Regions from separate parts of the Pseudomonas vranovensis genome, predicted to be linked through region 2. Evidence: predicted binding sites of a transcription regulator. Region 2 holds the regulator's gene; the other holds the start of a gene.
The links. Region 2 encodes FliA, which starts transcription of late flagellar genes. Its sites were predicted from a motif close to CTAAAGTTTNNNNNNNNNNNGCCGNTAA; they were not measured.
Positions count from the first base shown of each region.

Region 1 (16,350 bases), 760 kb from region 2:
TCGAACACGCCCCTGAGGCCAGGCCACTGGAAAGCCTGGCTGAGTACTTCCAGTTGCCGCTGGTCGATGGTGCATTGCAGATCGTCACCCTGCCGGGTGTGTTCAGCCACGGCCGCCTGGACCGGGGCACCGCGCTGCTGCTGGAGCACCTGGACCACCTGCCGGTCGGCAAGGTGCTCGATTTCGGCTGTGGCGCAGGTGTGCTCGGCGCTACCCTCAAGCGCCGCTACCCGCAAAGCCAGGTGACGATGCTGGATGTCGACGCCTTTGCCGTGGCCAGCAGTCGCCTGACCCTGGCGGCCAATGGCCTGGACGCCGAGGTGATCTGCGGTGATGGCATCGACGCCGCCCCCCGTGGCCTGGATGTGATCCTGAGCAATCCACCGTTCCATACCGGTGTTCATACCAATTACCAGGCATCGGAAACCCTGCTGAAAAAATCAGCCGATCATCTGCAAAAAGGTGGCGAACTTCGCCTTGTTGCCAATAGCTTCCTGCGCTACCAGCCGCTGATCGAAGGCGCGCTTGGCAACTGCCAGGTACGTGCCGAAGGGCAAGGCTTCAAGATCTACCAGGCAACACGGGGATAAAAACAGCGCTTGCCGAAACGGATTTGCCTAGGCAGAATCCGCTCCGTCCTAGGGGAGTAGTCTCCCGCGAGCGCCCTGCTCGCCCGGTACGCGTCAACATACTTGGTCCACAGACCATGGCGCGTACGACCCACGGTCCGCACAGACGGACCCAGGGTTTGACAAGACCTATGACACGCACACCTTACCCGGGGCGGGAAGGCTGTACGTGTCATAGCCGTGTCGACCCGCCCCCGTAGGAATCCTGATGCTGGAATCATTGCTCGTACCGACCGCGATCGTGGCCCTCGCCGAAATTGGCGACAAGACCCAACTGCTCGCGCTCATCCTCGCCGCCCGCTTTCGCAAGCCCTGGCCGATCATCGCCGGTATCATCGCCGCCACCCTGGCCAACCATGCCGCAGCGGGTGCCGTTGGCGCCTGGGTCAGCACCTTCTTCTCCGCCGCCACCCTGCACTGGATCCTTGCTGCCAGCTTTGCTGCCACTGCGCTGTGGACATTGATTCCCGACAAAATGGACGATGACGAAGCCAGCACGGCCCGTCGCTTCGGTCCGTTCCTGACAACCCTGATTGCGTTCTTCATCGCTGAAATCGGTGACAAGACCCAGGTAGCCACGGTCATGCTGGCAGCCCAGTATCCGCACCTGATCATGGTCATTATCGGAACCACCCTGGGCATGCTGATTGCCAACGTACCGGTGGTATTGGCGGGCAACTTCGCCGCCGAGAAACTGCCGCTGACCCTGATCCGTCGCCTGGCGTCGGCCGCCTTCTTCGTACTGGCGGGCGTGGCGGTGTATTCGGCGATGCAGGTCAGTGGCTGGTTTGGGTAATTGATCGCGGGACAACCCCGCTCCCACTGTTTTTTGGGAGCGGGGTTGCCCCGCCATGCTTTCAGTTACTTCTTTGCCTGCTCATACAACGGCATCACTTTAGGAATCGCCGCCCGCAGCGAAGTCTGGCGGCTGTCAGAGGCCGGGTGAGTGCTCATGAACTCAGGCTGCGAGCCACCGGAAGCGGCGGCCATCTTGTCCCACAGGGTGATGGCAGCATTCGGGTTGTAGCCAGCACGGGCCGCCAGTTCCAGGCCGATCAGGTCGGCTTCGTTCTCGTTGGCGCGACTGTTGGGCAGGGTCATGCTGTACTGCACCACGGTGTCGGCAAGCGCCAGGCTGTCCTGGCCCAGGCCCAGCAAGGCCCCGGCGCCGGAGCGCGCCATCTGGATGCCGTAGGCCTTGGACATGGCTTCACGGCCATGTTCACGCAAGGCGTGGGCGATTTCATGGCCCATGACCGCGGCGATCTCGTCATCGGTCAGCTTGAGCTTGTCGATCAGGCCGGTGTAGAAAAAGATCTTGCCGCCCGGCCCGCAGTTGGCGTTGAGCTCGTCGCTCTTGATCAGATTGACCTCCCAGCTCCATTGCGCCGCATCCGGGCGGAACTTGGGCGCCTGGGCAATCAGGCGGTCGGCGATCACCTGCACACGCTTGGCCGTGGCGCTGGTCTTGTCGACGGCGCCCTGGTTGGAGGCCTCGCTCAAGGTCTGCTGGTAAGACTGTGCATACATCTGATTGACCTCGTCGGTCGACAGCATGCTGAACATGTATTGCTTACGCTCGACACCCACGGCGCCGCCGCTGGTGGTGTTCACTGCCTGGCATCCAGCAAGCAGTACGCTGGCACTCAGGGCGCCAATGACAAAAGACTTACGCATGAAAACACTCCATTCGAACATGCCGCGTATCCTAGGCCGACTCGATTGAGCCCGCTACACCCCCGACGAAGAATTCTCCAGACGGCACTCATGCTTTGACCTGCACGGGCCGATAACGCAAGGCAGACGAATTTTCTTGCGCGTGGAGCCTTTCATGAAGTTCAGGTCGATCCAGTTTTCCGTCGCCGCCCTCGCCGGTGCCATTGTCTTGAGCATTGTCGCCGCCCTGGTGCTCTACGCCGTGTATTCCGGCCAGCGTACCCAAGAGCTGGTGCAAACCCGCACCCAGCAGCAGTTCGAGGCGGTGATCGAGCAGCGCCTGACCGCCCTGGCCCGCACCCAGGTGAGTGAAATCCAGCGCGGCCTGGAAGCGCCCCTGCTGATCGCTCGCGGCCTGGCCACCACTAACGCCATGCTGGGCATGAAGGATGCCAGCGGCAATCCCCAACTGGTCATCGAACGCCCGCAACTGATCGCGCTGCTCAAGCAGACCGCCGTGACCAATCCGCTGATCCTGGGCACCTATCTTGGCTGGGAAGCCGGCGCCCTGGACAACGACGACAACCGTTTCGTCGGCACCTCCATCACCGGCATCGACAGCGTCACCGGCCGCTTCCTGCCCTGGTGGTTCCGCAATGATGACGGCAGCCTGGGCCTGGACAAGCTGGCCGACGTCAACGACCAGACCATCCTGGCCACGGGTGTGCGCGCCAGTGAGTACTACCTGTGCCCGCGGGAGTCGAAGAAGGCCTGCGTGATCGACCCGGCGCCTTACGAGGTCGGCAACAAGGTGGTGATGCTCGCGTCATTCGTCGAGCCCATCATGATCGATGGCAAGTTCCAGGGCATCGCCGGTGCCGACCTGTCGGTGAACTTCATCCAGGAACTGCTCAATACGGCGGATCAGCAACTGTATGACGGTGCCGGCGAGCTGGCACTGGTGTCTGGCAACGGCCGCCTGGTGGCGTTCACCAAAGACCCGGGCAAGTTCGGTGCAAAAGCCAGCGAGGCCCTCGACGCGGGCGCCGCTGCCACACTGAGCCAGCTCAGCGGTGAAACCCTGCGCTACCAGGTCAATCAGGGCGCCAATCGCATCGAGCTGTACCTGCCCTTCAAGATCGGCAACACCGACGCTCGCTGGACTCTGCTGCTGGAGTTGCCGCTGAGTGCGGTAATGGCCGACATCAATAAACTGCAGGATGAACTCAGCGCCCAACGCCGCACCGACCTCACCGGCATGACCGTGGTGGGCCTGGGTATTGCGGCCCTGGGCCTGCTGGTGATCTGGCTGCTGGCCCACGGCATCGCCCGCCCACTGCGCCAGATGGTCGCCATGCTCGATGACATCGCCCAGGGCGAAGGCGACCTGACCCGGCGCCTGAGCAGCGACCGCGCCGATGAACTGGGCTCGATCGCCAAAGGTTTCAATACCTTCCTGAGCAAGCTGCAGGCGATGATCAGCCAGGTGGTGGCCTCGGTGCAGAAGGTCAGCGACTCCTCGGAGCACACCGCCGACATCGCCATCCGCACCAACCAGGGCGTACACAAGCAAATGGCCGAGATCGACCTGGTGGCCACCGCCGTACACGAAATGACCGCCACCGCCCAGGATGTGGCACGTAACGCCACTCATGCCGCCCAGGCCGCCAGCAACGCCGACCAGGCCGCCCACCAGGGCCTGCAGATTGTGCGTGATACCTCCCACTCGATCAGCGCCCTGGCCGACGAGATTGGCCGGGCGGTAAGCGTGGTGCAGACCCTGGCCCGCGACAGCGAGAACATCAACGCCATCCTCACCGCCATCCGCGCCATTGCCGAGCAGACCAACCTGCTGGCCCTGAACGCGGCCATCGAGGCAGCGCGTGCCGGTGAACAAGGCCGTGGCTTTGCGGTGGTGGCCGACGAGGTGCGCAACCTGGCGCAGAAAACCCAGCAGGCCACCGAAGAAATCCAGCAGATGATCCAGCAACTGCAGCAAGGCACTCGCGATGTGGTACGGGTGATGGAAGACAGCCAGGGCAAGACCGACGACAGCGTGCAACAGGCCGCACGCGCTGCCCAGGCGCTGGAAAGCATCACCCAGGCGGTGTCGGTGATCAACGACATGAACACCCAGATCGCCAGTGCGGCAGAAGAGCAGAGCGCGGTGGCCGAGGACATCAACCGCAATGTGATCAATATCGGACAGGTGGCCAATGAAGTGGCCGGTGGCGCGGATGAGTCGAGTACCGCCAGTGCCGAATTGACCAAGCTGGCCGAGCAACAGCGACGCTTGATCAATCAGTTCAGGGTTTGAATTCATCGCCGCCGCGGGAGCGGGCTTGCCCCGCGAAAGCGCCGTCAAGCCGGAGTCAAACACTCCGGCCCATTGAGCTTCGGATCATTCACAAAATTGGCCAGCACCCGCTCACGCAAGGGTGCCTGGGTGCTGGCCAGCAATTCAAACAGCCGCGCCGAGGGTGTCTCGGGATCCAGCCACATCGCTTGCCCTGCAGCATCGAGGATCAGCGGGCGACGCTGATTCACTGCAGCCTGGGTCACCACCGCCGTGCTCAACCAGACCTGGTCCTGCACCGGGTACGCCTCCCAGATCGCCGCAAAGAACAGCGAAGAGCCCTCTCCCGGTGTCAACCAGTACGGTCGCTTGCGCTGGGTACCGCGCCACTCGTAGAAACCATTGGCCGGCATCAGGCAACGGCGCACCCGAAAAGCCTCGCGAAACATCGGCTGCTCGGCCAGGGTCTCGGCCCGGGCATGGGCGGGCGTGCGCGAAAGGTCAGTGAGCCAGGCCGGGGTCAATCCCCAGCGCGCTCGTGCAAGCGCCGGCTGGCCGTCGAGCTGGCGCTGGATCAGTACCGAGTTACCCGGGGAAATGTTCCATTGCGCCTGCTGGTCGGTCGGGAACCCCGGCAATGCAGCAAAGGCAGGAGACCAGCGAAACAGCGCATAACGTCCACACATGAGGGATAGAGACCTAGCAAATCAGGGTTCCGGGAACACTCTCCGGCTCGTCGCCAACCAGTGGCTGGGCAGCATTGTACGCGGCGATCAACTGGCGTGCGTAATCGGCCTGGTCATCCGCCACTGCCAGCCCCAACAACCCCTGCATCGGCAGGTCCCCCATGGCGCCGATCAGGTCGCGCCCCACCAGGTGAACCGTGACCCCCTCACTGTCTAGCATCCCCATCAGCATTTGCGCTTCCAGCAGGCTTTCCGGCTCATAGATTCGTTGCATCAGTCATTCTCACCGTAGACATCAAGCATCCATTCGTCACCATGCACTTGTAATACAAAGCGGATGGGCTTGCAGCACACCTGGCAGTCCTCGATGTACTCCTGGTCACCACCGGACAGGTCCACTGTCGTCTCGACTTCTTCACCGCAATAAGGACAATCGTAGAACGCAGCTTCGAGCATCGCGGCCTCCACAGTGACTTGTGCGTATAATTGCCGGTCTATTTACAGGACCTGCGCGTGCTCGAACCGTTTTTCGAGCCCCGGCCCTACCTATTACCCTAGCCGTTTCCAACAAGAGAGCATGATGGGCGAATTCGATGCCATCCGACCGTACGACGACGCTGAGGTCCCTGCCGTTCTGGCACGCCTGCTCAGCGACCCGGCATTTCTCGATATCCTCACCCACTTCCGCTTCCCGCGCATGGCCGGTGCCTTCGGTTGGCTGCTCAAGCCGCTGATCGCCCGGCGCCTGCGCAAAGAGTTCGCCGGGGTCAGCTGCGTCTCGACCCTGCAGGACAAGGTTGAGTACTACGTCGACCACACCATTGAGCGCGCCACCGACGGGGTGACCTACACCGGCGTCGAACTGCTCAAGTCCGGCACCGCTTACCTGTTCCTGGCCAACCATCGCGACATCGTCATGGACCCGGCGTTCGTCAACTATGCGGTATATCACGCCGGCCTGCCCACGCCACGGATCGCCATCGGCGACAACCTGCTGCAGAAGCCGTTCGTCAGCGACATGATGCGTCTGAACAAGAGCTTTATCGTTCACCGCTCCATTACCGGCCGCCGGGAAAAGCTCGCTGCCTACCAGCTGTTGTCGGCGTATATCAATCATTCGATCCGCAACGACGGCCAATCGATCTGGATCGCCCAGGCTGAAGGGCGGGCCAAGGACGGCGACGATCGCACTGATTCGGCGATCCTCAAAATGTTCCACATGAGCCGCAAGGACGAGCCGTTCGGCACAGTGATCCAGTCACTGAACCTGAGCCCGGTGTCGATCAGCTACGAATACGACCCGTGTGACCAGGCCAAGGCCCGGGAGCTGTTCATTCGCGCCACCACCGGCACCTACAGCAAGGCACCGGGTGAGGATGACCTGAGCATTGCCCAGGGCATTACCGGCTACAAAGGCCGGGTACACATCAACTTCGCCCCGCCAGTGACCGCGTTCTTCGAGGACACCAAGCAATTGGCGGTAGAGATCGATCGGCAGATCCTGGGTGGCTACCGGCTGTTCCCGGTGCACTACCTGGCGTATGCACAGTGGGCCGATGCCGATCCGGCACTGGAGGTGCCCAAGGCCGACAAGCTGTTCCCGGCCGATGAACTGGCCCGTGCCCAGGCCGAATGGCAGCGCCGCCTGGACGCCTGCCCGGCCGAGCACCGGCCGTACCTGGTGTTGCAGTATGCGATGCCGGTGCGCAATCAGTATCGGGTCAAGGCGGGCTTGGGGCTGTAGCGCGATCGCGGGGCGAGGTCTCGACTTGCCCCGCGAAGTTTCATACCCAGGTACTGAACCAGGACAGCAGCAGGGCCAGCGCCAGGAAGGCAAAGCCCAGAATGTAGTAGAAGCGGTTGATACGCAGGGTCATGCCATCGACCACCGCCTCATCGCTCACAGCGCCCGCAAGGGCCTGGGCCTCGCGACGCCGGGCACTGTGCAGCAGCAGGCCGCCAGGGCAGGTAATCAGCAGCGCCAGCACGTTGATCAGCTTGGCCGGATGGGCGGCAATCAGCGCCCAGAGCATTTGCAACGACATTACACAACCTCGAAGTCATACGTCGGCGGGCATTCTAACCAAGCCTGCGTACAAGTCCTGTGCTTTTCGACCAACGACAAGCTGCGTCATACGATCGTCATCCACACGCGCGAACATACCGACCCTCGTGACCAAATGGAGCTTGTGATGTTGCACGCCGAAAACCAGGACCGCCTCTACCTGATCGCCCCAAGTGAAGAACAGCAAGCGTTGATCGACGGTTTGGCCTTCAACGTCCAGGACCGCCAATGGTTGGTGTATTGCGCCTTGGGTGGCCACGCCCACGACGACCTGCCCGAGGTCGACGGCCAGACTGGCATCAGTGTGCTGGACTTCTACGTCGAGGCGGCCTGAACCTGCGCGCACAAAAAAAGCCCGATGCCTGCGGTGCAGCCATCGGGCTTTTTTATGCGTCGGGTTTACTCGCCCAGGATCTGGCCGATGGCCTGGTCCTTGAACAGGCGAGTCAGGGCGTCGCTGAGTACGTCGCTGACCAGCTTGGTATTGGTTTCCTGGTTCGGCGCCATGCCGAAGCGCTGGTCCAGGGAGGCGCCGTAGCGGCCGCTGTAGCGACGGTTGGCATTGGAGACGTCAGCCTTGAAAGTGGCGCCAATGGTGGCTTCGGTCACGTACATGCCCTCCTTGGGCGACTGGTACTTGAGCTCGGCCAGGGTCACGGTCAACTGCGGTGCGTTGTAGGCATTGGGCGTCGGGGTGAAGCCGAGCAGGCGTACAGCGGCTTCGGCCTGGGCCTGCAGCTTGGGCAGGATGTCATTGCCGGTCACGGTGATGGCGCTGGTTTCAGGGTACAGGCCACCGCGGGTGCCCAGGGTTTGGGTACCACGGCCATCAACAACCTTGACCACTACCGGCTGGCCGTGGCCGACCGGGGCGAGCTGGGCGGTCAGCTTAGGTTGCGGACTGAGCTGTTGCGGGCTGTGGGCACAACCGACCAGGGTCAGACTGGTCACCGCGATCAAACCGAACAACAAACGTTGCAACATGCTCATTTCTCCAGGATAGGCAGCAAAGGCCGCCAGTATAACCAGCACGGCGCAGCCCAGCTATCAGCGTGCCACTGGCGATTAGGACCGCCATTCAAGCCAGCGGTTCGCTGTCACAATCGCTTCATCACCCCGCGGCTATGCTGGCGCCCAGAACACTCAACGAGGAATTACGCCATGTCCCGGTTCTGGACTTCCCTGTTTGGCCGCCCACATATGCGCAGCTTCGCCCGTCTCGATAATCAGGGCCGTTGCCTGGCGTTCAAGCAGTGCGCGGTGCCACCTGGTGGCGCCGAATGGGTGGAAATCGACGAAATTCGCCTGGCCTGGCTCAACCGCCCCCTGCCCGCCAGCGCACGGGTTTGCACGCCTGCGCGCGGCAACTGGGTGCAACGCAGCCTGGCCGCCTGACGGTTGCTTCAATAAAAGTCGCTAATAAAGATCATTTCTGCCCGCGACATCGTTATAATCTCCCCCCGATTATAAGGACGTCTCCTGATCGGGCCTCGCAGCACCGCCAATGTTCATCATTGCGCATCCTCCGCACCGCCCACAGAGAGCCTTCCACACAGGTCTTGCACCAGCCAGTGTGCCTGCGTCATTTGGCCCTCTGCTCTGCCTGAACCTGCCGGGCCTGCCATCGCGCAGTCCCTTTTGAGGTTCACGACTCCAAAAGAGCGTGAAAAAACGGGTTTTCACAACTTCACGAGAGTGTGGCGAGCAATGAACAGTCTGGCATGTGCAAAAGCACCTAAAGTGTCCCGAACAGCCCTGAACAGCTGGCAAACGTGCTCATCCAGGATGAGTGCCTGAGGCCGGTCCATAACGCACGACGGACACCTTGACCATAAGTCGAATTGCCGCACCGGCCTTAAAATGCGTTCATAGGCAACGCAAAGCCCGGTTGGCGGTGTCCGCTGAAGTTGCAAAAACTGCGAAGAATCGGACATGGCGATCCTGGCAAAGCCAAGGATCCTATGCTGTCAATTTGGTGCTGTAGATTTTGGAGACGCGTTAATGGCGCAGAACGAAGCAGTCGATGTAGTACTGGTAGGGGCAGGCATCATGAGTGCCACCCTGGCCGTACTGCTCAAGGAACTCGACCCGGCAATCAAGCTGGAAGTCGTCGAGTTGATGGATTCGGGTGCCGCGGAAAGTTCCAACCCGTGGAACAACGCCGGGACCGGCCATGCCGGGCTGTGTGAACTGAACTACACGCCGCAGGCCGCCGACGGCAGCATCGACATCAAGAAAGCGGTGCACATCAACACCCAGTTCGAGGTTTCCCGGCAGTTCTGGGCCTACCTGAGCAAGAAAGGCGCATTCAGCTCGCCACGGGCGTTCATCAACCCTGTGCCGCACCTGAGCTACGTCGAAGGTGACAAAGGCGTGAGCTTCCTGAAGAAGCGCTTCGAGCTGCTCAAACAGCACCATGCCTTCTCCGAGATGGAGTACACCGAAGACAAAGCGCTGATGAGCGAGTGGATGCCGCTGATGATGCCGGGTCGCCCTGCCGACCAGAAAATCGCCGCCACCCGCGTCATGAAAGGCACCGACGTCAACTTCGGCGCCTTGACCAACAAGCTGCTCAAGCACCTGGCCAACGCGCCGGATGCCCAGGTCAAGTACTGCAAGCGTGTTACCGGCCTGCGCCGAAACGGCAGCGGCTGGACTGTCAGCATCAAGGACGTCAACAGCGGCAGCAGCCGTGAAGTCGACGCCCGCTTCGTGTTCCTCGGCGCCGGTGGCGCGGCACTGCCGCTGCTGCAAGCCTCGGGTATCGAAGAAAGCAAAGGCTTCGGCGGCTTCCCGGTCAGCGGCCAGTGGCTGCGTTGCGACAACCCGGAAGTGGTCAAGAAGCACCAGGCCAAGGTCTACAGTCAGGCAGCCGTCGGCTCGCCGCCGATGTCGGTGCCACACCTGGACACCCGCGTCGTCGACGGCAAGACCTCCCTGCTGTTCGGTCCTTACGCAGGCTTCACCACCAAGTTCCTCAAGCACGGCTCGTTCCTCGACCTGCCGCTGTCGGTACGCATGGGCAACATCGGCCCGATGCTGGCTGTGGCCCGCGACAACATGGACCTGACCAAATACCTGGTGAGCGAAGTGATGCAGTCGATGGAACAGCGTCTTGATTCGCTGCGTCGCTTCTACCCCGAGGCCAAAGCCGAGGACTGGCGCCTGGAAGTGGCCGGTCAGCGTGTGCAGATCATCAAGAAAGACCCGAAGAAAGGTGGCATCCTGCAGTTCGGTACCGAACTGGTGGCCGCCAAGGACGGTACCCTCGCCGCCCTGCTCGGTGCCTCCCCGGGCGCCTCGGTAACGGTGTCGATCATGCTGGACCTGATCGAGCGCTGCTTCCCTGAGCAAACCAAGGGTGCCTGGGCTGCCAAGCTCAAGGAAATTTTCCCGGCCCGGGAAAAGGTCCTGGCCGCCGATGCTGCGCTGTACCACAAGATCAGCGCGCACAACGACGAGGTCCTGGGCCTGGTCGAAAACAGCCCTGCGCAAAACTACGCGTAACGCACCGGCATAAAAAAACGCCCTTCGGGGCGTTTTTTTATGGGCGCGGTTCAATCAACCACGGGCTTTGCCGATGATCTCGATGTACTCGGCGCCATTGCGCTGGTCGCGGATCTGATCGACGAAGGTCTGGCCGTGCTCGTCCTTGCCGTCCAGGTCCAGGTCCAGCCCGGCCTCGACGAAGAAGCCGACAAAGCGCTCGAAGTCATCGATGCGCAGACCACGATAGGCCTTGACCAGCTTGTGCAGCGAAGGCGAAGTCGCATCAGCCGGCTCGTACTGCAGGAAGGATTTGACGTACTCGTCGCTGATCTCATCCCCAATCACTTGCTTTTTGTCTTTACGCATTACCGACTCCAACTGAACCATCACGGACATTTTCACGGGCCGGCAGTTTACCCCTGCCTAGCCCCGGCGCTCAACGCGCACGTACGGCCCCGGTGTGCAGATCGGCCCAGACATGGCCATTGGAATAGCTGAGGAACTGTACATAGACGGTGTCGTTGCGCAGCAAGTCGAGGATCACCTGGTACTGGCTGAGTGGGTAGTTCAGGTTCAGGACTTTGCTCTTTTCGTCGAACACCGGCTTTTTCAGGCTTTTGCTTTCGCCGTCGAAGCTGATCAACACCTGGCTCAGGGTGGCCCCCTTGCTCAACGGCTTGCCCTTGAGGCGCAGCGTCAACGGCGCTGTCACCGGAATGGGTTGCTGGTTGGACTGGCGCTGGTTGCCGACCACTACCGAGTAACTGGTGACTTGCAGCAGTTGCTGGGTCTCGGCGGCTTCCTGGCGCAGGGACAAGTCATCCGGCGGCAGGAACTGATTGTGCAGGGGGGCAGCAGCCAGAGGCATGCTCAACAGCAGAAGAAGAGGGGCAATCGCACGCATGGCAGGCTCCTTGGGGCGGCCTGGCACTTTAGCAGATTGTGGGAGCGGGCTTGCCCCGCGATGCGATGTGGCTGATAGACCACAGTCGCGAGCATGTCGAGCCGTCGCACCGCCGCTCCTGCAGTGATCTCAGGCGAACTGCGCGCGCATCCAGGCCTGGTACTCGGCCACGCCCGGTTCACCTTCACGAGGCGCCCAACCGGCCAGTTCACCGTCGCCGACGGGGCGATAAGGGCCGGACTTGCACTCGAACATCACGCTGTCCGCTTCCAGCACCACCAGGCCATGAAAGGTACCCGGCGCCAAGTCGACACCCAGGCAATCGCCACCGGCCTCGAGCACCCGCTTGTCGAGCACCGCACCCTGCTCATCGAAGATCAACAGGCCCAGCTTGCCGCGCAGCACGATCAGGCACTCGGCCTTGTCGGCCGACAGGTGCCGATGCGGCGGGATGTAGGTGGAAGGCTGCAGCCCCACCGCCATGCGGTGGCAAGGCTCTTCCATCTCGTGGAAGTTGTGATGCTGGCGACCACGGGGGTTGGCCGCCGAATCGGCTGCCAGCTCGGAAAACAACGATTGATCGAGAAAACCGGGCTGGCGCATGAGTCAGAGTCCTTTTACGGCAAAGATACCGTTGGCGTTGCGCCAGTAACCCTTGTAGTCCATGCCATAGCCGAACACATAGCGGTCGACGCAGCTCAGGCCGCAGAAGTCGGCCTTGAGTTGGGCGCTGGCCTTGCGGTCGTGGTCCTTGTCGATCAGTACGGCGGTATGCACGGCGCGGGCACCAGCATGCTTGCAGAAGTCGATAATGGCACTGAGGGTATGACCCTCGTCAAGAATGTCATCGATGATCAGTACGTCGCGGTCGATGAACGAAACTTCCGGCTTGGCTTTCCAGAACAGATCACCACCGCTGGTCTGATTGCGGTAGCGGGTGGCGTGCAGGTAGGAGGACTCGAGCGGGAACTGCAAATGAGTGAGCAGTTTGCCGGCGAAGATCAGGCCACCGTTCATCACACAGAACACCACCGGGTTGCGCTCGGCGAGCACGTCGCTGATCTGCGCGCCAACGCGGGCAATGGCGGCCTCGACTTCGGCTTCGGTGTAAAGGCAGTCAGCCTCTCGCATGACTTGACGGATATGCTCGAGATCAGCGGACATGGCGCTCTCCAAGGGGCAGCAATTGAGAAAAGCGGGCAAAGGTACGCATCCAGGGGCGTCAGATCAAGCATTTATGGACTAACGTCCAGAATGCCTATAGGACACAGGTGGCTGAATAGATTAATCTACCGCCGTTTTTTTGCCCGCCCCCCGGAGCCTTTCCCTATGCCTACCCGTGAGATCCGCCACCCGCTGATCCGTCACAAGCTCGGCCTGATGCGCCGTGCCGATATCAGCACCAAGAACTTTCGCGAACTCGCCCAGGAAGTCGGCACGCTCCTGACCTACGAAGCGACCAAAGACCTGCCACTGGAAACCTACGAAATCGACGGTTGGTGCGGCAAGGTCCAGGTCGAGAAAATCGCCGGCAAGAAGATTACTGTAGTACCGATCCTGCGTGCCGGCATCGGCATGCTCGACGGCGTGCTCAGCCTGATCCCGGGTGCCAAGGTCAGCGCCGTGGGCGTTGCCCGCAACGAGGAAACCCTGGAAGCACACACCTACCTGGAAAAGCTCGCCCCGGAAATCGACGAGCGCCTGGCCCTGATCATCGACCCGATGCTGGCCACCGGCGCCTCGATGGTTGCCACCATCGACCTGCTGAAGAAAGCCGGCTGCAAGGACATCCGCGCGATGGTGCTGGTTGCCGCCCCCGAAGGCATTGCCGTGGTCGAGAACGCCCACCCGGACGTGCAGATCTACACCGCCTCGATCGACGAGTGCCTGAATGAACACGGCTACATCATCCCGGGCCTGGGCGATGCCGGTGACAAGATCTTCGGCACTAAGCAGAAGGACGCCTGAACATGCAGCAGGAGTTCAACGACCCGCTTTGGCGCCAGGTCCTCTCTGGCGCGCAGATGCTGTTCGTCGCCTTTGGTGCCTTGGTGCTGATGCCGCTGATCACCGGCCTCGACCCTAACGTCGCGCTGTTCACTGCGGGCCTGGGAACTCTGCTGTTTCAGGTGGTGACCGGCCGTCAGGTTCCGGTCTTCCTGGCTTCAAGCTTTGCCTTCATCACCCCGATCATTCTCGCCAAAGGCCAGTTCGGCCTGGCCGAGACCATGGGCGGGATCATGGCCGCAGGTTTCGTCTATACCTTTTTGGGCCTGGCGGTGAAGATCAAGGGCACAGGCTTTATTGATCGCCTGCTGCCGCCCGTGGTGATTGGCCCGGTGATCATTTCCATTGGCCTGGCCATGGCGCCGATCGCCGCCAACATGGCCATGGGCAAGGCCGGAGACGGCACCGAGCTGCTGCCTTACAGCACGGCCATGATGATCTCCATGCCAGCCCTGCTGACCACGTTGATCGTCGCCGTGTTCGGCAAGGGCATCTTCCGCCTGGTGCCGATCATCGCTGGTGTCCTGGTAGGCTTTGGTCTGTCGTTCTACTTTGGCGTCGTCGACACCGCCAAGATCGCCGCTGCGCCTTGGCTGGCGCTGCCGAACTTCACGGCGCCGGCGTTCAACTGGCAGGCAATCCTGTTCATCGTGCCGGTTGCCCTGGCGCCCGCCATCGAGCATATCGGCGGCGTCATTGCCGTGGGTAGCGTGACCGGTCGCGACTACCTGAAGAAGCCCGGCCTGCATCGCACCCTGCTTGGCGACGGTATCGCCACCACCACTGCCGGCCTGTTCGGCGGTCCGCCCAACACCACCTACGCCGAAGTCACGGGCGCGGTGATGCTGACCAAGAACTACAACCCGAAGATCATGACCTGGGCGGCGATTTTCGCCATCACCCTGGCCTTCATCGGCAAGTTCGGCGCGCTGCTGCAAAGCATTCCGGTGCCGGTGATGGGCGGCATCCTGTGCCTGCTGTTCGGCTCGATCGCGGCGGTAGGCATGAACACCATGATCCGCCACAAGATCGACCTGGGCGAAGCTCGCAACCTGGTGATCGTCTCGGTAACGCTGGTGTTTGGTATTGGTGGCGTGCTGGTGGGTACCGGCACCGGCCCTGATGATTGGGGCCTCAAGGGTATTGCCCTGTGTGCGGTGGTCGCCATTGCGCTGAACCTGCTGCTGCCGGGGAATGACGGCTGGAAGAACAAGGTTCAGGACTGAACAGCATCGCGGGGCAACGTCTCGACTTGCCCCGCGATCATTTCATCAAGCCTGCTCGCACATCCCCTTCAACGCCTGTACCCATTGCGGGTGATCATTCAGGCACGGCACAAGCACCAACTCCTCCCCGCCCGCCTCGATAAACTGCTCGCGACCGCGATCGCCAATCTCCTCCAGCGTCTCGATACAGTCGGCGACAAAGGCCGGGCACATCACCAGGAGCTTCTTCACGCCCGCCTTGCCCAGTTCGTCCAGGCGGGTCTCGGTGTAGGGTTCGATCCACTTGGCCCGCCCCAGGCGCGACTGGAACGACACCGACCACTTGCCATCCGGGATCCCCATCTGCCGGGCGAATGCCTGGGCAGTACGGATGCACTGGCCGCGATAGCACACCGCGAGCATCTCAGGCGAGGAATCGCGACAGCAGTCCGGGTCCTGGAAGCGGTGGCTGCCGGTAGGGTCGAGTTTCTTCAGGTGCCGCTCGGGCAGGCCGTGGAAGCTCAGCAGCAGATGGTCGTAGTCCTGCTCAAGGTAAGGTTTGGCACTGGCCACCAACGCATCGATGTACGCCGGGCGGTCGTAGAACGGCTGCAGCACACGCATTTGCAGCGGCAGTTTCTGTTCTGCGATCACCTGGCGCGCCTGCTCGACCACCGTGGTCACGGTGCTGTCGGCAAATTGTGGGTAGAGCGGTGCCAGGGTGACCTGCTTCACGCCCTGTGCAGCCAGGCGCGCCAGGACGGTCGGCAACGAAGGCTCGCCGTAACGCATGGCCATTTCCACCGGGCCATGGTTCCACTGCTCGCGCATGGCCTCCTGCAGGCGGCGGGTCAGTACCACCAACGGTGAACCTTCATCCCACCAGATCGAGGCATAGGCATGGGCCGATTGCTCAGGGCGCTTGATCAGGATCAGCGACACCAGCAGGCGCCGCACGGGCCACGGCAGGTCGATGACGTAGGGATCCATCAGGAACTGATTGAGGTAGCGGCGCACATCGGCCACCGAGGTGGAGGCCGGCGACCCCAGGTTGACCAGCAGCAGAGCGTGATCCGTCATGCAACGTCCTATTTCAGAGGCGACTGGACAACTCATCCAGGGCCGATTGCAAATCATTGAAGCGGAAGGTGAAGCCGGCTGCGAGCAAACGCACCGGTCGCGCCCGCTGTCCGCCCAGCAGCAGGGTCGACAACTCACCCAACCCGGCCTTGAGCACCAGCGCCGGCAGCGGCAGGATTGCCGGCCGATGCAGTGTTCGCCCCAAACGCTTGGCGAACTCACGGTTGCGCACCGGCTCCGGGGCGCACGCATTATAAGGACCGCTGGCGTCCTTTTGCTGCAAGAGAAAATCAATCAGGGCGATCTGGTCGTGTATATGGACCCACGGCATCC
Region 1 covers NZ_CP159259.1:4,016,440-4,032,789, forward strand. The annotation lists gene ABVN19_RS18740 (class I SAM-dependent methyltransferase) at 1-590, shown strand, start outside; yybP-ykoY riboswitch at 630-749, shown strand; gene ABVN19_RS18745 (TMEM165/GDT1 family protein) at 838-1,425, shown strand; gene ABVN19_RS18750 (M48 family metallopeptidase) at 1,491-2,306, opposite strand; gene ABVN19_RS18755 (methyl-accepting chemotaxis protein) at 2,461-4,602, shown strand; gene ABVN19_RS18760 (SOS response-associated peptidase) at 4,647-5,267, opposite strand; gene ABVN19_RS18765 (DUF2007 domain-containing protein) at 5,281-5,541, opposite strand; gene ABVN19_RS18770 (CPXCG motif-containing cysteine-rich protein) at 5,541-5,723, opposite strand; gene ABVN19_RS18775 (1-acyl-sn-glycerol-3-phosphate acyltransferase) at 5,845-7,011, shown strand; gene ABVN19_RS18780 (hypothetical protein) at 7,052-7,312, opposite strand; gene ABVN19_RS18785 (hypothetical protein) at 7,460-7,666, shown strand; gene ABVN19_RS18790 (YajG family lipoprotein) at 7,732-8,316, opposite strand; gene ABVN19_RS18795 (hypothetical protein) at 8,494-8,727, shown strand; gene mqo (malate dehydrogenase (quinone)) at 9,334-10,839, shown strand; gene ABVN19_RS18805 (PA4642 family protein) at 10,894-11,187, opposite strand; gene ABVN19_RS18810 (hypothetical protein) at 11,258-11,725, opposite strand; gene ABVN19_RS18815 (WbuC family cupin fold metalloprotein) at 11,855-12,328, opposite strand; gene ABVN19_RS18820 (hypoxanthine-guanine phosphoribosyltransferase) at 12,332-12,889, opposite strand; gene upp (uracil phosphoribosyltransferase) at 13,055-13,693, shown strand; gene ABVN19_RS18830 (uracil-xanthine permease family protein) at 13,696-14,958, shown strand; gene hemH (ferrochelatase) at 15,004-16,017, opposite strand; gene ABVN19_RS18840 (TIGR01777 family oxidoreductase) at 16,031-16,350, opposite strand, start outside.
Region 1: a site for FliA is predicted at 2,395-2,422, ahead of ABVN19_RS18755 (methyl-accepting chemotaxis protein). Genes of this name have one in related genera too.

Region 2 (14,345 bases):
CTGCTCAAGGCCCTGGCCAAGTTCTTCGTGATTCTGATCGTGGCGGTGGTGGTGCTGGCCTCTGATCGTGACGACCTGTTGTCCATCGCCAATGAGCCCATCGAGCAGGCGATTATCCACAGCGTGCAGGTGGTGGGCTGGAGTGCCCTGTGGATGGCAGCGGGGCTGTTGCTGATCGCCGCGGTGGATGCGCCGTTCCAATTGTGGCAGTCGCTGAAGAAACTGAAGATGACCAAGCAGGAAGTGCGCGACGAGTACAAGGACAGCGAGGGCAAGCCTGAAGTAAAACAGCGTATTCGCCAGTTGCAGCGCGAGATGTCGCAGCGCCGGATGATGGCGGCGGTGCCTGAGGCGGACGTGATCATTACCAACCCGACCCACTACGCCGTGGCGCTCAAATACGACCCGGAGAAGGGCGCAGCGCCACTGTTACTGGCCAAGGGCACGGATTTCCTGGCCCTGAAGATTCGCGAGATCGGCCAGGAGTACAACATCCAGTTGCTCGAATCGCCGGCGCTGGCGCGTTCGATCTACTACTCCACCGAACTTGAGCAGGAAATCCCTGCCGGCTTGTACCTGGCGGTGGCCCAGGTGCTGGCCTATGTCTACCAGATCCGCCAGTACCGGGCGGGCAAGGGCAAGCCGCCGGAGCCGCTCAAGGACCTGCCGATCCCGCCGGACCTGCGCCGCGATTCCTGATCTTTCGTGGTGATAGGAGCGCGACTGCTGCGCAGTCGATTGCGGCCTCGTTCCTCGGCAGCGGCTACAGATTGCAGGCTTGGCTCGCGTAGCCGCTGGCGGGAGCCTGTGATCGGCTGCGCAGCGGTCGCGGTCCAGCTCCTGGTGCATTAATCCCCGGTATTTCGAAAGTTGGAAAGCTTCTTGCAAAGGCAGCGCTGCGCGCGTCATTTCGCGTCAAAGTTTTGCTTGAGCTAACGAGGAATACCGGTGGATCGCTCTCAGTTAATCAACAGTGCCCGCAACAACCTGGCCGGCCTCGGCCGGGGCAATCTGGGTGTGCCGCTGTTGCTGCTGGTGATGCTGGCAATGATGATGTTGCCGATCCCGCCGTTCCTGCTCGACGTGTTTTTCACCTTCAACATCGCCCTGTCGATCGTGGTCCTGCTGGTCTGTGTCTACGCCCTGCGCCCGCTGGACTTCGCCGCCTTCCCGACCATCCTGCTGGTGGCCACCTTGCTGCGCCTGGCCCTGAACGTGGCGTCCACGCGCGTGGTGATGCTCCATGGCCACGACGGCCATGCCGCCGCCGGTAAGGTGATCCAGGCCTTTGGCGAGGTGGTGATCGGCGGCAACTATGTGGTCGGTATCGTGGTGTTCGCGATCCTGATGATCATCAACTTCGTGGTGGTGACCAAGGGTGCCGGGCGTATTTCCGAGGTGAGCGCACGCTTTACCCTCGATGCCATGCCAGGTAAGCAGATGGCCATCGACGCCGACCTCAACGCCGGCCTGATCGATCAGAACCAGGCCAAGGCGCGGCGTTCGGAAGTGGCTCAGGAGGCCGAGTTCTACGGTTCAATGGACGGTGCCAGCAAATTCGTGCGCGGTGATGCCATCGCCGGCCTGCTGATCCTGTTCATCAACCTGATTGGCGGCATGCTGGTCGGTATGTTCCAGCACGGCATGACGTTCGGCGACGCTGGCAAGGTCTATGCGCTGTTGACGATTGGTGACGGTTTGGTGGCGCAGTTGCCGTCGCTGTTGCTGTCTACCGCGGCTGCGATCATGGTGACCCGTGCCTCCGGCTCCGAGGACATGGGCAAGCAGATCAATCGGCAGATGTTCGATTCGCCCAAGGCGCTGGGTGTGTCGGCGGGCTTGATGATTGTCATGGGCCTGGTGCCGGGCATGCCGCATGTTGCCTTCCTCAGCCTGGGCCTGCTGGCCGCCGGCGGTGCCTACCTGGTGTGGCGCAAGCAGAACCAGGTCAAGCTCAAGGCCCAGGAAGAAGTGCAGCGCCAGCAAGACCTGTTGCCATCGCCACAGCGTGCCGCCGATACCAAGGAGTTGGGGTGGGATGATGTCACGCCCATCGACATGATCGGCCTGGAAGTGGGCTACCGGCTGATCCCCCTGGTGGATCGCAACCAGGGTGGGCAATTGCTGGCGCGGATCAAGGGCGTGCGCAAGAAGCTCTCCCAGGACCTGGGCTTTCTGATGCCCACGGTTCACATCCGCGACAACCTGGACCTGGCGCCCAGTGCCTATCGCCTGACCCTGATGGGGGTGATCCTGGCCGAAGCCGAGATCTACCCGGACCGTGAGCTTGCGATCAACCCGGGGCAGGTGTTCGGCACCCTCAACGGCATTGCCGCCCGCGACCCGGCCTTCGGCCTGGAGGCGGTGTGGATCGACGTCGGCCAACGCAGCCAGGCGCAGTCGCTGGGCTACACCGTGGTGGATGCCAGTACCGTGGTCGCCACCCACCTCAACCAGATTCTGCACAAGCACTGCCATGAGTTGATCGGCCACGAAGAGGTCCAGCAACTGTTGCAGGTGCTGGCCAAGGCATCGCCTAAACTTGCCGAGGAACTGGTGCCGGGTGTCATTTCATTGTCGGGTCTGCTCAAGGTGCTGCAGGCGCTGCTTGCCGAGCAGGTGCCGGTACGTGATATCCGCAGCATTGCCGAGGCCATCGCCAATAATGCCGGCAAGAGTCAAGATACCGCCGCGTTGGTGGCAGTGGTGCGCGTCGGATTGTGTCGCGCCATCGTGCAAAGCATTGTCGGCGTTGAGTCCGAGCTGCCTGTGATCACCCTGGAGCCAAGGTTGGAACAGATTTTGCTCAATAGTCTGCAAAGGGCCGGGCAAGGTCAGGAAGACGGTGTTCTTCTTGAGCCGAGCATGGCTGAAAAGCTTCAGCGTTCGTTGATCGAGGCTGCCCAGCGTCAAGAGATGCAGGGGCAGCCGGCGATCCTGCTGGTCGCAGGACCGGTACGTGCAATGCTGTCGCGCTTTGGTCGCCTGGCTGTACCGAATTTGCATGTTTTGGCGTATCAGGAAATACCTGACAACAAGCAAGTTACCATCGTTGCCACAGTAGGCCCCAACGGCTGAGGTAGTGGGTTATGCAAGTTAAGCGTTTTTTCGCTGCCGATATGCGTCAAGCCATGAAGCTGGTTCGAGATGAGCTGGGGGCTGATGCCGCCATCATCGGCAACCGACGGATTGCTGGCGGTGTCGAGCTGACGGCTGCGCTGGACTACAAGCTGTCTGCCCTGGCGCCACGGGTTCCGAATGTGGAACTGGAAGATGAACTGCGCAAGACGCAGTCGCGAATTGTCACGGCCCAGGCCGAGCTCAGTACCCGCAACGACAGCGACGATGCCAACCGCCAGCTGTTCGCCGGCCTGCCGCTGACCGCCTCCGAGCCGCTGGTCGACACGCACGTGGATGAGCCGGTCGCGCCGCAGGTACCTGCGCCGGCACCGGTCGACCCGCGCCTGTTCGATGCCATGCGCTCGGAACTCAATGGGTTGCGTGAATTGCTCGAAGTGCAGTTGGGTTCGCTTGCCTGGAGCCAGCTGCAGGGCAGCCAGCCACAGCAGGCCAACCTCTGGCGGCGCCTGCAGCGCATTGGCCTGACCGGCCCGATTGCTCGTGAGCTGCTCGACCAGATCGCCGGTATCGACGAACCGCGCCATGCCTGGCGCATGCTGCTGGCGCACCTGGCGCGGCGTATCCATGTGCCGGAAGTCGAGCCGATCGAAGAGGGCGGCGTCATTGCCATGGTCGGCCCGGCCGGCATGGGCAAGACCACCACTCTGGCCAAGCTGGCGGCGCGCTATGTGCTCAAGTACGGCGCGCAGAACATGGCCCTGGTGAGCATGGACAGTTTCCGTATTGGCGCGCAGGAGCAGCTCAAGACCCTGGGCCGCATCCTCAACGTCTCGGTAACCCACGTCGACCCCGGCCAATCGCTGGCCCAGGCGCTGGAGCCGCTGCTGCGCAAGCGAGTGATCCTGATTGACACCGCCGGCCTGCAGGCCAGTGACCCGGCCCTGCGCATGCAGCTTGAAACCCTTGCCGGACGCGGCATTGCGGCCAAGAATTACCTGGTGCTGGCGACGACCAGCCAGAAGCAGGTGCTCACTGCCGCCTATCACAGCTACAAGCGCTGTGGGCTGGCCGGGTGCATCCTGACCAAGCTTGATGAAACGGCCAGCCTCGGCGAAGTCCTGAGCCTGGCCATCAGTCATGAATTGCCAGTGGCCTATCTAACCGATGGGCCGCGCATTCCTGACGATCTGCACTTGCCGCGTCGCCACCAGCTGGTGAGCCGTGCGGTCAGCGTGCAGATGCAGGAGGAGCCCAGCGAAGAGGCGATGGCCGATATGTTCGCTGATCTCTACCACAGCCACGGCAAGCGTGTTGGCTGAGGTGATTGTGAAGACGTTGCAAAGTATCTGCATTGATGGTCTGCCATGCATTTTTCAGGTGTTGAAAGCGCAGCCGGCTATGTGGCCTCGGTCTAAGCAAGACAAGGTATTGAACAAACATGGGTAGCATGCATCCCGTACAGGTAATCGCCGTAACAGGCGGTAAAGGTGGCGTCGGCAAGACCAATGTGTCGGTGAACCTGTCGTTGGCGTTGGCAGAGCTTGGCCGTCGGGTCATGCTGCTGGACGCCGACCTGGGCCTGGCCAATGTCGACGTCCTGCTGGGGCTTACTCCCAAGCGGACCCTGGCTGACGTCATCGAAGGCCGCTGTGAATTGCGCGACGTGCTGTTGCAGGGGCCGGGCGGTGTGCGCATCGTACCGGCCGCCTCTGGCACACAGAGCATGGTGCACCTGGCACCGGCACAGCACGCAGGCCTGATCCAGGCGTTCAGCGAACTGGGTGACAACCTCGATGTGTTGGTGATCGACACCGCTGCGGGTATCGGTGACTCGGTGGTCAGTTTTGTCCGCGCCGCGCAGGAAGTGCTGCTGGTGGTGTGCGACGAGCCGACCTCGATCACCGACGCCTACGCGCTGATCAAGCTGCTCAATCGCGATTACGGCATGAACCGTTTCCGCGTGCTGGCCAATATGGCGCAGAGTCCGCAGGAAGGTCGCAACCTGTTCGCCAAGTTGACCAAGGTCACGGATCGCTTCCTGGACGTGGCCCTACAATACGTCGGCGCCGTTCCGTACGACGAATGCGTGCGCAAGGCGGTGCAAAAGCAGCGTGCGGTCTATGAAGCCTTCCCGCGTTCCAAGTGCGCGCTGGCATTCAAGGCCATTGCCCAGAAAGTCGACACCTGGCCGTTGCCGGCCAACCCGCGGGGTCACCTGGAGTTTTTCGTCGAGCGCCTGGTGCAGCCGACGAGCGCGGGCCCTGTGCTATGAGCGCCAGCGGATATCGGATGTACAGCAAGGCATCGCGAGATGCCCAGTATGAGTTGATCGAGCGTTATGCGCCGTTGGTCAAGCGCATCGCCTATCACCTGCTGGCGCGTCTGCCGGCCAGTGTGCAGGTGGAGGATCTGATCCAGGCCGGCATGATCGGCCTGCTCGAGGTGTCCAACAAGTACGACGCCAGTAAGGGTGCCAGTTTCGAGACCTACGCCGGCATCCGAATCCGCGGCGCAATGTTGGACGAAGTGCGTAAAGGGGACTGGGCGCCACGTTCGGTTCACCGCAACACCCGTATGGTCAGCGACGCGATTCGCGCAATTGAAGCAAAAACCGGTCGTGACGCTAAAGATCACGAGGTTGCTGCCGAACTTCAATTGAGTCTCGATGATTACTACGGGATCTTGAATGACACCCTGGGCAGTCGCCTGTTCAGTTTCGACGACCTGTTGCAGGACGGCGAACACGAAGGCCTGCACGAGGATGGCGCCAGTGCCCAGCTCGAGCCGTCGCGCGACCTGGAAGACGAGCGTTTCCAGGCAGCCTTGGCCGACGCCATCGCCAACCTGCCGGAACGTGAGCGTCTGGTCCTGGCCCTGTACTACGACGAAGAGCTGAACCTCAAGGAAATCGGTGAGGTCCTGGGGGTCAGCGAGTCACGTGTCAGCCAGTTGCACAGCCAGTGTGCAGCGCGTTTGCGCAGTCGCCTGGGAGAATGGCGAGCGCGTTGAACGCAGGTTCAATGCAGTCGCGAAATGTAGTGCCCGAATTGATTGAATGCGCGTTCTGCGCTGAGCGCGTTAAAGACTGCTTGGAGGTCTAATTGAACAAAGACATGAAAATCCTCATCGTCGACGATTTCTCGACGATGCGGCGGATCATCAAGAACCTGCTGCGTGACCTGGGCTTCACCAACACCCAGGAAGCTGACGACGGCAACACCGCATTGCCGATGCTCGAAAGCGGCCATTTCGACTTTCTCGTGACCGACTGGAACATGCCTGGCATGTCCGGCATCGACCTGCTGCGCAAAGTGCGCGCCGACGAGCGCCTCAAGCACCTGCCGGTGCTGATGGTCACCGCCGAGGCCAAGCGCGAGCAGATCATCGAAGCGGCCCAGGCCGGCGTCAACGGCTATGTGGTCAAGCCTTTCACGGCCCAGGTGCTGAAAGAAAAGATCGAGAAGATCTTCGAGCGCGTCAACAGCTGAAGACACGCCACGGGGGCGCTATGGAGCAAACACAAACATCCTTGGGCGAGTTCGAGTCCACGCTCAAGAAGCACGCCCAGGAGCTGGTCGACAGCCTCGAGCGAGGCAAGTTCGGCGACGCGGTACAACTGATCCATCAGCTGAACCAGACCCGTGACCGTGGCCTGTACCAGGAAGTCGGCAAGCTTACGCGCGAGCTGCACAGTGCGATCGTCAGCTTTCAGATCGACCCGCACATGCCGCAGGCCGAAGAAGTGTCGCAGATCACCGACGCGACCGAGCGCCTGTCCTACGTGGTCAAGCTGACCGAAGGCGCGGCCAACCGCACCATGGACCTGGTCGAAGCGAGTACCCCGGTACTCAATGAGCTGGGCGAAGAGGCGAGGGCGCTGAGCGTTGACTGGCAGCGCTTCATGCGTCGCGAAGTGGCGGCACCGGAGTTTCGTGAGCTGGCCAAGCGCGTCGACAGTTTCCTGACGCGCAGCGCCGAGGGCAACCGCAAGGTCGCCGGGCACCTCAACGACATTCTGCTGGCTCAGGACTACCAAGACCTGACCGGCCAGGTGATCAAGCGCGTTACTGCGCTGGTCACCGAAGTAGAAAGCAATCTGCTCAAGCTCGTGCTGATGGCCAGTCAGGTCGACCGCTTTGCCGGTATCGAACATGACCACCAGCAGCTGCGTGCTGAAAAAGATCAAGAAAAACATCCGGCCCGGGGTGAAGGTCCGCAGATTCATGCCGATAAACGTGAAGACGTTGTGTCCGGTCAGGACGATGTCGATGATCTGCTGTCCAGCCTGGGTTTTTAGGGAGCACGTTTAATGAGCTTCGGCGCCGATGAAGAAATCCTTCAGGATTTTCTGGTAGAAGCCGGCGAGATTCTTGAGCAACTGTCCGAGCAACTGGTCGAGCTGGAAAGCCGTCCGGATGATGCCGACCTGCTCAATGCGATCTTTCGCGGTTTTCACACTGTAAAAGGGGGCGCCGGCTTCCTCCAGCTCAACGAGCTGGTGGAGTGCTGCCACATCGCCGAAAACGTTTTCGACATCCTGCGCAAGGGTGAGCGGCGCGTCGATGCCGAGCTGATGGACGTGGTCCTGGAAGCCCTGGATACCGTCAACAGCATGTTCGGCCAAGTGCGTGAGCGCACCGATGTCACCCCGGCCACGCCTGAGCTGCTGGCGGCCTTGTCGCGCCTGGCCGAGCCGGCTGGCGCCGAGCAGGCACCGGCGTCGGCACCAGAGCCGGCGCCAGAAGCCCCGGTTGCTGCCGAAGCGGACATTACCGATACCGAGTTCGAACAACTGCTCGACTCGCTCAATGCCGTCAAGGCCGAGGCTGAAGCCCAGGCCCAGGCACCCGACGCCGCCAGCGATGAAATTACCGATGCCGAGTTCGAGTCGTTGCTCGACCAGTTGCACGGCAAAGGCCAGTTCGCCCCCGACAGCCTTGCGGCGCCCGCGGTGGCGGAACCGGTAGCGGCCCAGGGTGCCAGCGACGAAATCACCGATGACGAATTCGAAGCGTTGCTTGACCAATTGCATGGCAAGGGCACCTTTGCCGTCGATGCGTTGCCTGCTGCTGCGGCCCAGGCGTCTGCGCCGACATCCGAGCCAGCCGGCGATCACATCAGCGAACACGAATTCGAAGCCCTGCTCGATGAACTGCACGGCAAGGGCAAGTTCACCCCCGACAGCGTGGCCCCGGCCGCGTCGCCAACCGCGGCGGTAGCGGCCAAGCCTGCACCGGCCCCGACCCCGGTGGCGGCTGCCAAACCAACGGCCCCGGCTGCGCCTGCCAAGGCTGCCGCACCCGCACCGGCCCGACAGCCGTCGCCCACTGCCGAGAAGCACCCGGCCAGCGAAGCGGAAACCACCGTGCGGGTCGATACTGCACGCCTGGACGAGATCATGAACATGGTCGGCGAGCTGGTGCTGGTGCGTAACCGCCTGGTGCGCCTGGGTCTGAACAGCGGCGATGAAGCCATGTCCAAGGCGGTGTCGAACCTTGACGTGGTCACGGCCGACTTGCAGACCGCGGTGATGAAAACCCGCATGCAGCCGATCAAGAAGGTCTTCGGGCGCTTCCCGCGACTGGTGCGCGACCTGGCCAGGCAGTTGAAGAAAGAGATCAACCTCGAGCTGGTCGGTGAAGAAACCGACCTCGACAAGAACCTCGTCGAGGCGCTGGCCGACCCGTTGGTGCACTTGGTGCGCAACGCCGTCGACCACGGCATCGAAACTCCCGAAGAGCGCGAAGCCGCCGGCAAGACCCGCAGCGGCAAGGTGGTGCTGTCGGCCGAGCAGGAGGGCGATCACATCCTGTTGTCGATCTCCGATGACGGCAAGGGCATGGACGCCAACGTCCTGCGCGCCATTGCGGTCAAACGCGGGGTGATGGACAAGGATGCCGCCGAGCGCCTGAGCGACACCGAGTGCTACAACCTGATCTTCGCCCCGGGCTTCTCGACCAAGACCGAGATCTCGGACGTCTCCGGGCGTGGCGTGGGCATGGACGTGGTGAAAACCAAGATCGCCCAGCTCAACGGCTCGATCAATATCTACTCGACCAAGGGGCTGGGCTCGAAGATCGTCATCAAGGTCCCGCTGACCCTGGCGATCATGCCGACCCTGATGGTGATGCTGGGCAACCAGGCGTTCGCCTTCCCGCTGGTCAACGTCAACGAGATCTTCCATCTGGACCTGTCGCGCACAAACGTGGTCGACGGCCAGGAGGTCGTGATCGTGCGCGACAAAGCCTTGCCGCTGTTCTACCTCAAGCGCTGGCTGGTCAGTTCCGCCGCTCATGAAGAGCAACGCGAAGGGCACGTGGTGATCCTTTCGGTAGGCACCCAGCGGATCGGCTTCGTTGTCGATCAACTGGTGGGCCAGGAAGAAGTGGTCATCAAACCGCTGGGCAAGATGCTCCAGGGCACCCCGGGCATGTCGGGCGCCACCATTACTGGTGACGGGCGCATTGCGCTGATCCTCGATGTGCCGAGCATGCTCAAGCGTTACGCCGCCCGGCGTATTTGATTCTGGTGGCGCGGCGTCACGCCGCGCCCCCTAATGGAGTGTTTATGGCAGTCAAGGTCCTGGTGGTGGATGATTCCGGTTTCTTCCGCCGCCGTGTCTCGGAAATTCTTTCAGCGGACCCGACTATCCAGGTCGTGGGTACCGCGACCAACGGCAAGGAAGCGATCGACCAGGCACTGTCGCTCAAGCCCGATGTCATCACCATGGACTATGAAATGCCCATGATGGACGGCATCACCGCCGTGCGGCACATCATGCAGCGCTGCCCGACCCCGGTGTTGATGTTCTCCTCGCTGACCCACGAAGGCGCCCGGGTAACCCTCGATGCGCTGGATGCCGGTGCGGTCGACTACCTGCCCAAGAACTTCGAAGACATCTCGCGCAACCCCGAGAAGGTCAAGCAACTGCTGTGCGAAAAGGTCCACACCATTTCGCGCAGCAACCGTCGCTTCAGCGCCTTTGCCAGCCCCACGCCTGCCCCCCAGCCAGTGGCCCACGCCCAGCCAAGTGTCAGCAGCCTGGGCGCCAGCCCTGCGCCGCGCGCCGCTGCGCCGGTACGTGCCGCCACGACGTCGGCCGCGCCCAAGCGCAAGCCCTACAAGCTGGTGGCGATCGGTACGTCCACCGGTGGTCCGGTGGCACTGCAGCGGGTGCTGACCCAGCTACCGGCCAATTTCCCGGCGCCGATCGTGTTGGTCCAGCACATGCCGGCGGCGTTCACCAAGGCTTTTGCCGAACGCCTCGACAAGCTGTGCAAGATCAGCGTCAAGGAAGCCGAGGACGGCGACATGCTGCGCCCCGGCCTGGCCTTGCTGGCCCCGGGTGGCAAGCAGATGATGGTCGATGGGCGTGGTGCGGTGAAAATCCTCCCGGGCGATGAGCGCCTCAATTACAAACCCTGCGTAGACATCACCTTTGGTTCGGCCGCCAAGTCCTACGGGGACAAGGTGCTGTCGGTGGTGCTCACCGGCATGGGGGCCGATGGCCGTGAAGGCGCGCGCCTGCTCAAGCAGGGCGGCAGCACGGTGTGGGCCCAGGATGAGGCCAGCTGCGTGATCTATGGCATGCCCATGGCGATCGTCAAGGCCAACCTGGCCGACGCGGTGTACAACCTGGACGAGATCGGCAAGCACCTGGTCGAGGCCTGTGTCTGATGGATGTCTTGAGCCTGATCGGCATCATCCTGGCCTTTGTCGCCATTGTCGGCGGCAATTACCTCGAGGGAGGACACCTGTCGGCCCTGATCAACGGCCCGGCCGCGTTGATCGTACTGGGCGGTACCCTGGCGGCGGCATTGCTGCAGTCGCCCATGAGCGCCTTCAAGCGGGCGCTGCAAATTGTCCGTTGGATCATCTTCCCGCCGCGGGTCGACCTGGCCGGTGGCATCGACCGGGTCGTGAACTGGAGCCTGACCGCGCGCAAGGAAGGCCTGCTGGGCCTTGAAGGGGTGGCCGATGCCGAGCCCGATCCGTATGCGCGCAAGGGCCTGCAGTTGCTGGTCGATGGCGCCGAGCCCGAAGCCATTCGCAGCATTCTCGAAGTGGACTTCTACACCCAGGAAAGCCGCGACATCCAGGCCGCCAAGGTGTTCGAGTGCATGGGCGGCTACGCGCCGACCATCGGTATCATCGGTGCGGTCATGGGCTTGATCCATGTGATGGGCAACCTTGCCGACCCCTCGCAGTTGGGCACCGGCATTGCCGTGGCCTTCGTCGCCACCATCTACGGGGTGGCCAGCGCCAATCTGATCCTCCTGCCGGTGGCCAACAAGCTCAAGGCCCTCGCCCTGCGTCAGTCGCGCTACCGGGAAATGCTCCTGGAAGGGCTGCTGTCGATCGCCGAAGGCGAGAACCCGCGCTCGATCGAGTTGAAGCTTCAGGGCTTCATGGAGTAACGCATGGCGCGCCGCCGACAACCCGAAGAGCATGAAAACCACGAACGCTGGCTGGTGTCCTACGCGGACTTCATCACCTTGCTGTTTGCCTTCTTCGTGGTCATGTACTCGATCTCCTCGATCAACGAGGGCAAGTACAAGGTCGTTTCCGAGGCCCTGATCGGCGTGTTCAACGACCCCGAACGGAGCATGCGGCCGATCCCGATCGGCGACGAGCGCCCGCTCAGCGTCAGGCCCGCCGAGCCTCTGATCAAGGAAAGCGAGCAGATTGACGCAGGCCTTGCGGGGGCGAGCGTTGATCCGCTCAAGTCGATTGCCGACGATGTCCGCGATGCCTTTGGCGACTTGATCAAGTCCGACCAGATGACCGTGCGTGGCAATGAGCTGTGGGTGGAGATCGAACTCAACTCCTCGCTGTTGTTCGGCAGCGGCGATGCCATGCCCAGCGACATTGCCTTCAGCATCATCGAGAAGGTGGCCAAGATCCTCAAACCCTTTGCCAACCCCGTGCATGTCGAAGGTTTCACCGACGATCTGCCGATTCGCACCGCCCAGTACCCGACCAACTGGGAACTGTCATCGGCGCGGGCGGCCAGCATTGTCCGCTTGCTGGCCATGGACGGTGTCAATCCGGCGCGCATGGCCTCGGTGGGCTATGGCGAGTTCCAGCCAATTGCCGGTAACGACACGGCCGAGGGGCGCGCGCGCAATCGTCGGGTCGTGCTGGTGATTTCGCGCAACCTTGAAGTACGCCGCAGCCTGACCGCTTCGGGCAGCGCCAATGCCACGCCGGACGCCGCGTTGAAGCGTGCTGGCACACAAACTGCACCGCCAGCACAATCACCGTCGTCGGAGGGCAGTCGCGTCAATCCTCCGTCACCGAACTTATAACCGTTCCCGGCAGGGCCACCGCCGTACCGGGAGGAAGCAACGTAATGAGAGTCTGGGCAGTAGCCAATCAAAAAGGTGGCGTCGGCAAGACCACCACGTCCATCGCCCTGGCCGGTTTGCTGGCCGAGGCGGGCAAGCGTGTGGTCGTCGTCGACCTCGACCCCCATGGGTCCATGACCAGCTACTTCGGGCATAACCCGGACGTGCTGGAGCACAGTTGCTACGACCTGTTCCTGCACAAGGGCGCGGTGCCTGAAGGCTTGCCCGGGCAACTGCTGCTGCCAACCAGCGACCCGAATATTTCCCTGCTGCCCTCCAGTACTGCGCTGGCGGTGCTGGAGCGCCAGTCGCCCGGGCAAAGCGGCCTGGGCCTGGTAATCGCCAAGTCTCTGGCGCAGCTGTGGCAGGATTTCGACTACGCCATCATCGACAGCCCGCCGTTGCTCGGCGTGCTGATGGTCAATGCCCTGGCGGCCAGCCAGCAGTTGGTGATCCCGGTGCAAACCGAGTACCTGGCGGTCAAGGGCCTTGAACGTATGGTCAGCACCCTGGCGATGGTCAACCGCTCGCGCAAGCAGGCGTTGCCCTATCACATCGTGCCGACCCTGTTCGACCGTCGCACCCAGGCATCGATGGGCACCTTGCGCATGCTGCGTGACGCGTACCCGGAGACCATCTGGCAAGGCTACATCCCGGTGGATACCCGCCTGCGCGATGCCAGCCGGGCCGGGCAGACGCCCTCCCAGTTCGATGGCAAGAGTCGCGCAGTGGTGGCCTACCGGGCCCTGCTCAAGCATCTGCTGACGCAGAACCTAACCCAGCAGGTGGCCTGATGAATCGTCCGCTACAGCTGGCCTCCGGGCCGCAATTGGCCCTGCAGTCCTACCTGGACGGCTTGTTGTATGAGGCCACCGAGGCGCTTGAGCTTCCCGCGCCGGCAGTCGAGAGCGATGACTTCGAGGCTGCCGTGCTCGAAGAGCAGGTTCGCGATGCAAGGGGCGCCAGCTCGCAGATCGCCGTCGCGGCACAGGCGGACCCGCTGCCACTTCCCGAACCGGAATGTCCTGTGCTGCCAGCGCTCATGCCGGTGGCCGAGCCCATGCCGGCCACGGTCGAGCCGCTGGTGGAGGTACACCTGCCGGCCTCGATCAGCCAGCCTGCACAACCGGCGAGCGTTGACGGTCGCCCGGCATGGGCGGCCGAGCCCTTCGAGTGCCTGCTGTTCGATGTCGCCGGGTTGACCCTGGCGGTGCCGTTGGTATGCCTGGGCTCGATCTACTCGCTGGCAGGCCATGAGCTGACGCCGCTGTTCGGGCAGCCGGACTGGTTCCTGGGCATCCTGCCCAGCCAGGGCGGCAACCTGAAGGTGCTGGACACTGCGCGCTGGGTCATGCCAGACCGCTACCGCGACGATTTTCGCCAGGGCCTGCAGTACGTGATTTCGGTCCAGGGCCATGAGTGGGGGCTGGCGGTACACCAGGTCAGCCGTTCGCTGCGCCTGGACCCCAACGAGATCAAATGGCGCAGCCAGCGTGGCCAGCGGCCTTGGCTGGCCGGTACGGTCATCGAACACATGTGTGCATTGCTCGACGTCGCGGAACTGGCAGGGTTGATCGCCAGCGGCGCGGTCAGGCAAATGAACATCAGCCATAAATGATCGGTCGCACCGCGACCGCACTGAGCACACCGCCGATGGCGGATTTTGAGGGATAGGGGAATGAAAAAGTCGTCTGCACAAGGTTCCGAAGATCCGATCCTGCAGTGGGTTACCTTCAAGCTGGACAACGAGTCCTATGGCATCAATGTGATGCAGGTGCAGGAAGTCCTGCGCTACACCGAAATCGCCCCGGTCCCGGGTGCCCCGAGCTACGTGCTGGGCATCATCAACCTGCGCGGCAATGTGGTCACTGTGATCGACACCCGTCAGCGTTTCGGCCTGATGTCGAGTGAAATCAC
Region 2 covers NZ_CP159259.1:3,261,344-3,275,688, reverse strand. The annotation lists gene flhB (flagellar biosynthesis protein FlhB) at 1-699, shown strand, start outside; gene flhA (flagellar biosynthesis protein FlhA) at 949-3,078, shown strand; gene flhF (flagellar biosynthesis protein FlhF) at 3,090-4,400, shown strand; gene fleN (flagellar synthesis regulator FleN) at 4,520-5,353, shown strand; gene fliA (RNA polymerase sigma factor FliA) at 5,350-6,090, shown strand; gene ABVN19_RS15205 (chemotaxis response regulator CheY) at 6,195-6,569, shown strand; gene ABVN19_RS15200 (protein phosphatase CheZ) at 6,590-7,378, shown strand; gene ABVN19_RS15195 (chemotaxis protein CheA) at 7,391-9,604, shown strand; gene ABVN19_RS15190 (chemotaxis response regulator protein-glutamate methylesterase) at 9,649-10,758, shown strand; gene ABVN19_RS15185 (flagellar motor protein) at 10,758-11,498, shown strand; gene motD (flagellar motor protein MotD) at 11,502-12,389, shown strand; gene ABVN19_RS15175 (ParA family protein) at 12,434-13,222, shown strand; gene ABVN19_RS15170 (CheW domain-containing protein) at 13,222-14,046, shown strand; gene ABVN19_RS15165 (chemotaxis protein CheW) at 14,107-14,345, shown strand, end outside.